Regions from separate parts of the Sellimonas sp. genome, predicted to be linked through region 1. Evidence: predicted binding sites of a transcription regulator. Region 1 holds the regulator's gene; the other holds the start of a gene.
The links. Region 1 encodes Rex, which represses fermentation and respiration genes when NADH is low (regulators of the CRP and FNR family bind a similar motif). Its sites were predicted from a motif close to ATTGTTAANTANTTAACAAT; they were not measured.
Positions count from the first base shown of each region.

Region 1 (3,423 bases):
GCTTCCTGATGCCGGATTTCTTGCTGCTGATTTAAGTATTCTTTGAGTTTGGCCTCGCGGATTTGCTGCTTTTTTGACGCATAATCCTGATAATTGCCCATGTATGTATGGATTTCTCCTGCCTCTACTTCGATGATTTTGGTAACGACCCGATTAAGAAAATAGCGGTCGTGGGAGACGATCAGGACAGCTCCCGGATAATTCATCAGGTATGTCTCAAGCCAGGCGATGGAATTGAGATCAAGATGGTTGGTGGGCTCATCGAGAAGCAGGACGTCTGGTTTAGTGAGCAGAAGTTTGCCGAGGGATACTCGAGTTTTTTGGCCTCCGGAAAGAGCGGATACAGGCTTTGTAAAATCTTCTTCTAAAAATCCGAGCCCCTTTAGGACGCCGACAATCTCGCTTTCGTACGCATAGCCGTCTTCACGTTCAAAGCGGGCCATAAGATTGTGATAAGAAGCAAGCCGGTCATCCAGTGCGTCCCCTGTAAGAGACTTCAGCTCCAGCTCGATAGAGCGGATTTGAGTTTCCATATCTATGAGGTATTGTTTGGCAGTTTTTACCTCTTCATAGATGGTTCGTGAAGTGTCCGTCATGGGATGCTGGGAAAGGTAACCGATCTGTTTTCCTTTGGAGAGAATGACCTCTCCGCTGTCCGCAGGCAGCTCTTTTACAATCATCTTCAGGATTGTGGATTTACCGGCGCCGTTGATTCCGACAAGGGCGGCTTTTTCGTGTTCTTCTATATGAAAAGAGCCGTTTCTTACGATAACCTGCTCTCCAAACGATTTGTCCAGGTTATGGCATGCTAAAATCATAAGTTCCTCCTGAATCATAAATTCGATCTTTTTAAAATGTACCCTATCCATTATAGCGGAATCTGGACAAAATACAATATTATTTAGTTAAAAGTTTGACTTTAAAGATAGAATCCCATATAATAAAGATATTGAATAAAAACAGAAAGGTGCTAAGAGATGGAAGGAAGAGGAATTTCCCAGGCAGTTATCAGAAGACTGCCGCGATATTATAGATACTTAGGTGAGTTGCTGGAAGACGGTGTGGAACGAATCTCTTCCAATGATTTGAGCAAACGAATGAAAGTGACGGCCTCCCAGATCAGGCAGGATCTGAATAATTTTGGTGGCTTTGGTCAGCAAGGTTATGGGTACAATGTAAAATATCTTTATACGGAGATCGGTAAGATCTTGGGACTTGACAGAAAACACAATATGATTATCATCGGAGCAGGAAATCTGGGCCAGGCGCTTGCCAACTATGCAGCATTCGAACGCAGCGGATTTGTGACAAAAGGACTTTTTGATGTCAATCCGACGCTTGCAGGGATTACAGTTCGGGGAATCGAGATCCGTATGATGGATGAGATCAAGAGCTTTATCAAAAATAATGATATTGAGATTGCGGTATTGACTATACCGAAGGCAAAAGCCATTTCGGTTGCCAACATGCTGGTAGAAAATGGAATACGGGCAATCTGGAACTTTGCACATACGGATCTGAATCTGCCGGAGAATATTGTGGTGGAGAACGTACATCTGTCCGAAAGCCTGATGCGTCTTTCCTATAATGTTCTCAGATATAAGGAGACTCACCAGGAAGACAAATAGGGAAAATAAAAAAGCGTGCAGAACACTCGGGATACCCGTTTGTGCTGTGCGCCTTTTTGTTGCCGTAAAGGAGGGCGTATATGAAATATATTTTAGATGGAAAAGCAATGAAGGATGCAGACAGGTATACGATAGAGGAGACAGGGATGCCGTCACTTGTTCTCATGGAACGTGCCGCCTTGAAGACTTTAGAAGTGATGGAACAGGAGGAGTTGGATCTGAGCAATGTACTGATCGTATGCGGCAGCGGAAATAATGGGGGCGATGGATTTGCGGTGGCCAGACTTCTGCTGCAGCGTGGGAAGACGGTCACGGTCGTTCTTGCTGGAAACCCGGATCACTGCACAGAGGAGACAAAGACTCAGAGAAAGATTTTTGAAAACTGCGGGGGCATTACTATGAGAGAGATTCCAAAAGGAGACTACACGGCCATCGTGGATGCGCTGTTTGGAATCGGACTGTCAAGGGAAGTGTCCGGACACTATGCACAGATATTGAAAAAGTTAAACAGCATGTCCGGAAAGAAGGTGGCAGTTGATATTCCCTCTGGCGTATCAGCTGCGTCTGGAGAAATTCTTGGGACGGCTTTTCGGGCAGATATGACTGTTACCTTTGCTTATCAGAAAGCGGGTATGGTGCTCTATCCGGGCGCATCCTTTGCAGGAAAAGTATTTGTAGCAGACATCGGGATCTATTTAAATGAGCAAGTGTGCGGGCAAAGGTATGTAACTTATGAAAAAGAGGATATCGAAAGATTCCGTCCTAAAAGGAAACCGGACTCCAATAAAGGGACATACGGAAAAATACTGATGATCACAGGCAGCAGCGGGATGTCCGGAGCTTCATACCTGTCAGCAAAAGCAGCCTACAGAACAGGAGCCGGACTTGTACAGATCTTTACGTCGGAAGCAAATCGGATCATTCTGCAGAGTACGCTTCCGGAAGCGATTGTCTCAGTGTATACAGACGAGACAGATGCAGCTTTACTTCTGAAAGAAAAACTTGAGTGGGCCGATATCATCTGCCTTGGCTGCGGTATCGGAACGTCTGAAACGGCCCGAAAAATCACAGATACGGTATTCGGCTACCTGAGTGAGCAACCGAAGAACTGTGTCGTGGATGCGGACGGACTGAATCTGATCGCCTCTATGGAAGAAGAGAAAAAAGAGAGGTATTTGAGGGGAGCAGGGAAATGCCTGATCTTTACACCTCATGTAAAAGAATTGTCCAGGCTGCTGTCGAAAACTGTGGAAGAGACGAAAAAAAACAGGATTTCTCTTGCACAACAGTATTCGGAAAACTATAATATAGTATTAGCAGCAAAAGATGCAAGGACAGTCGTGACCGGAAAAGGATTATTTCCGTATCTGAACATGTCTGGGAATGCAGCGATGGCAAAAGCTGGATCAGGAGATGTCCTTGCAGGCATCATAACCGGTCTTCTGGCACTTGGGATGGATCGGTATGAAGCGGCGTCGCTTGGGGTCTGTATCCATGGTTTTGCCGGGGATGCGGCCAGAGAAACCTATGGGGAACATGGAGTCATGGCAGAGGATATCATTGAGATGGCGGCGTCTTTATCAGGGGAAGTAAATTGGAAAGGGACAAAACAACGATGAAACAGTACAGCAGAGTATGTGCAAAGATCAATTTGGATCGGATTGAATATAATATACAGCAGATGGAGAAACATATTTCTCCGAATACGAAGATGATCCTCGTAGTAAAAGCGGACGGGTATGGACACGGTGCTATTCCTATTGCGCAAATGGCAGAGGATATGCAGACTGTGTGG
Region 1 covers NZ_JBKSWG010000037.1:3,919-7,341, reverse strand. Annotated here, with positions in the region: gene ACLROL_RS11210 (ATP-binding cassette domain-containing protein) at 1-818, opposite strand, end outside; gene ACLROL_RS11205 (redox-sensing transcriptional repressor Rex) at 978-1,628, shown strand; gene ACLROL_RS11200 (NAD(P)H-hydrate dehydratase) at 1,709-3,247, shown strand; gene alr (alanine racemase) at 3,244-3,423, shown strand, end outside.

Region 2 (3,423 bases), on a different contig from region 1:
TTATCCCCGGATTCCGGATGCTTTTACAAGATCATAGATGGAAACAAAGCGGCACTCGGCATTGTAGGCAGCGCCGGTGCGGTACTGAATAGGAAGGAAGCCCGCCGTCCCATTGTGGATGCTGACTTCCTTTTCCAAATTTTGGAGGAGGGCAACACTTCGTTCATAGGAATTTCCATCTATGACAGCAAGAAATTTCCGGCCGCTTTTCCGCGCCAGAAAACATCCGTCAGGGGCAGCGTCTGAAAGAATGTCGGCAAACTCTCGAAAGAGGATGTCGCCTACATGTCGGCCGTAAGTGTGGTTTAGCGTATGGATATTCTCAAAAGAGATTGTGATGCAGGAGATGTCGTCTTTCAGAACAGTGCCGGAATATGTGGAAAGTCTATCCTGCAGGGATGATGGATCCGGAAGATTCGTAAGCCTGTCCAGACCAGCACAGTGTTCGGCCTCAGATAAAGAGGAAAGAAGACGGACAAGTGTGAATGCGTCACAGAGCAGAAAGCAGGCTGCCCCGATCAGCCATGCCCAAAAAAGAAAAAGGACAGGAATTGGTATAGAGAAAGTCGAGGTATGTACAGAAAGAGCAAACACGACGCAGAATGGAATTGTTATCGCACATTGTAAAATCTTATAAACAGGAAATTTTTTCATCTTCTTTTTTCCTCCTTCTTTGAAAACATGATTTGACGGTTTACGGATATTTATTAGGATTATAGGAAAAAAAGAAGAAAAATATGCGTTTATTAAAAAAGTTGCCCAGCATGTTGCTGGGCAGCTTTTGATCATTATGTTGCTATCTGTCCGGTAATGCTGCTATTTGGATCGGCGCTTTTTCTCAAAGAAAAGGACTCCTCCAATCACAACGATCAGGGCGATACCGATTGCGAAGATCCATATGATCGGCGAAGAGAGCAGCGTTTCTTTTTCCTGCAATTCTTGGCCGGACAGGTATGGAGCAACTTGAGAATCCTGAAGGACATTCATAACCTGCTCATAATTATAAAGCGTTGTATTTTCCAAACGTGCCTGCGGCATTTCTTCCAGCGCAGAGTAAGAGGATCCTAAGTCTTTCCAGTATTTTGCTTCTCCGTCAGCAAAACATAGAGCGATAGGATAATGAAGTCCTGGGATTCCGCCGATGAACACATGATCGTCTATCGGTGTTGTTTCTGTTTTCATCTGTTCTTTGTACGAATCTGTCGTATATGTCGCAACCTCAGTAATGCTCCATTTTCCTTCACTGGTATTGCTTTGTCCCACTTCCCCACCTGGCTGGATCTGAATATCCTGATTTGTCTCTCTTGCCACAGTCACAGAAAAGCTGGCGCCATCCAAAGATGCATCCACCGGGATGACCCATACGTAATTCTGGCTTTTTAAATAGGACATGATCTCATCCTGGGAAGTGAAAGACTGTTCTTCCAAATTGGTATCGACATAAATTTTAGAAGCGTTGTCATATTCGATCTCCGTATGAAAATCTTCTGGTATGTCCTGATCGATATAAATCATCTGTCCGATCCAGGTTACCATCTCTTCTTCCAGACTGCGGATCTGCGTATATTCCGGGCTGTCAGAAAGATTTTTCGTATCACTGGCGGAGGAATCTTCGGCGTGTGCGACACTTGCTGCAGACGTCAGGATAAATAGGCATGCAAGGAAAAAACTGAATTTTTTCTTCATCATGGACACCTCCTTTGTGACAATGCCTGTGCTTAGCGATCACTGGCATCAGGGTATACCGACGTGTTCTTCTACTTAAAATATAGCATGCAAAAAGAAAAAATACAAAAAAATCTTGACATCATTTTCTAGTATTGGAATGGAAAAGAGGACACAGGATGTTGATAACTATGTGGAAAGAGTGGATAACTCTGTGGACATGCGTAAAAATAGTAAGGTGAAACTTTGGATAAGATATGGAAAACATAAAACAGGTTTTCGACATAATAACGGGGAAAACGTGGAAGAAACAGAATGGAAACCAAAGGTGTGCAAAGATAGTTATCCACAGGCTGTAGAAAAATTGTCAAAAAGATGACAGAGTCAAGGAAAACTCTGAAAAACCAGATAAACAGGGGAGTTTGGGGATATTCGGCAAGAAAAATGTTTGGGGAGAAAAGGAGTTTCTGAAAAGTTATCCACAAATTATCCACAATATGTGCATAGATTTCCACGGGTTTTCCAAAGTGGAAGAAAAAGATGTGAAAAACGTGGAAAGGGCATGTTTTTTTCCACGCTCGTATGATACACTGTTAGGGATACGGGGAAAAGAGAAAAGGGAGGAAAATCAAAGAATGGAAGAGGAAAAACTGGAAGAGATCTTTGATTATTATAAAAAGCAGGATACAGTATCCAGCCAGGAGACGCTGGTGGCAATGCTCAGAGAGATACAGGAAGAAGAAGGATGCATTCCGGAAGATATTCAGATACGGATAGAGGAGGAGATCGGCGTCAAAAAATCTGTCTTGTCCTATATCATTAAGATGTATCCTAGTTTGAAAGCGGCTCCGTACCGGCACAGGATCGTGATCTGCAGTGGCGAACGCTGCAAAAATGCAGGGCAAAAAGAGATAATGGATTTTATTAAACAGGAAATTCAGATCGGAAAAGACGGTATCTCAAAAGATGGAAGGATCTGTATCTCTGTGCAGAATTGTCTGAAACACTGCCGGACATCTCCGAATATGATGATCGATGGAAAAGTTGTGGAGCACGTGACAGTGGACAAGATAAAGCAGATCATGAAAACACTTCGGTAAGAGCTGAAAACAATTACAAATGCAGAGAAGGAAGAATGAACATGATAAGGAAAAAGTGGAAAAAGGCTCTGGCTGTCCTTTTGGCAGCAGCGGCTGTACTGGGGTGCAGCCAGGGAACTGTAAAGGCGGAGGATCCGGAAGAAGAGGCAAAAAAGGCCTACGAACTTCCGGTACAGAGCGATGAGACGAAAGAGTGGCCGCAAGGCCCAAAAGTATATGGACAGTCGGCCATTTTGATAGATGCGGATACGGGTGCGATTCTCTATGAGAAGAATATGGACGATCGACATTATCCTGCCAGCATCACGAAGATCCTTACCGCGCTCCTGGCAGTGGAAAATGCAGATCTGAATGTGGATAAAGTGCTGTTTACAAAAGAGAGTGTGGATTTTCTGGAGCCTGGAGATGCGTATATAGCCATGCGGCCAGGAGAGGAGATCACGCTGAAGGATGCGATGTATGGGATGCTTCTCGCCTCGGCCAACGAAGTGTCTTATGCGATTGCAGAAAATGTCGGGAATAAGCTGCCTGGCGAGGGAACCGGATATGAGAAATTTATGGTTCGGATGGACGAAAGAGCAAAAGAGCTTGGGGCAAAGAATACCCATTTTGTCAATCCTCATGGACTGTTTGCGGAAGACCATTATACGACCGCATA
Region 2 covers NZ_JBKSWG010000011.1:37,935-41,357, reverse strand. Annotated here, with positions in the region: gene ACLROL_RS06045 (diguanylate cyclase domain-containing protein) at 1-654, opposite strand; gene ACLROL_RS06040 (hypothetical protein) at 817-1,689, opposite strand; gene ACLROL_RS06035 (NAD(P)H-dependent oxidoreductase subunit E) at 2,301-2,765, shown strand; gene ACLROL_RS06030 (D-alanyl-D-alanine carboxypeptidase family protein) at 2,807-3,423, shown strand, end outside.
Region 2: a site for Rex is predicted at 2,029-2,048, ahead of ACLROL_RS06035 (NAD(P)H-dependent oxidoreductase subunit E). Genes of this name have one in related genera too.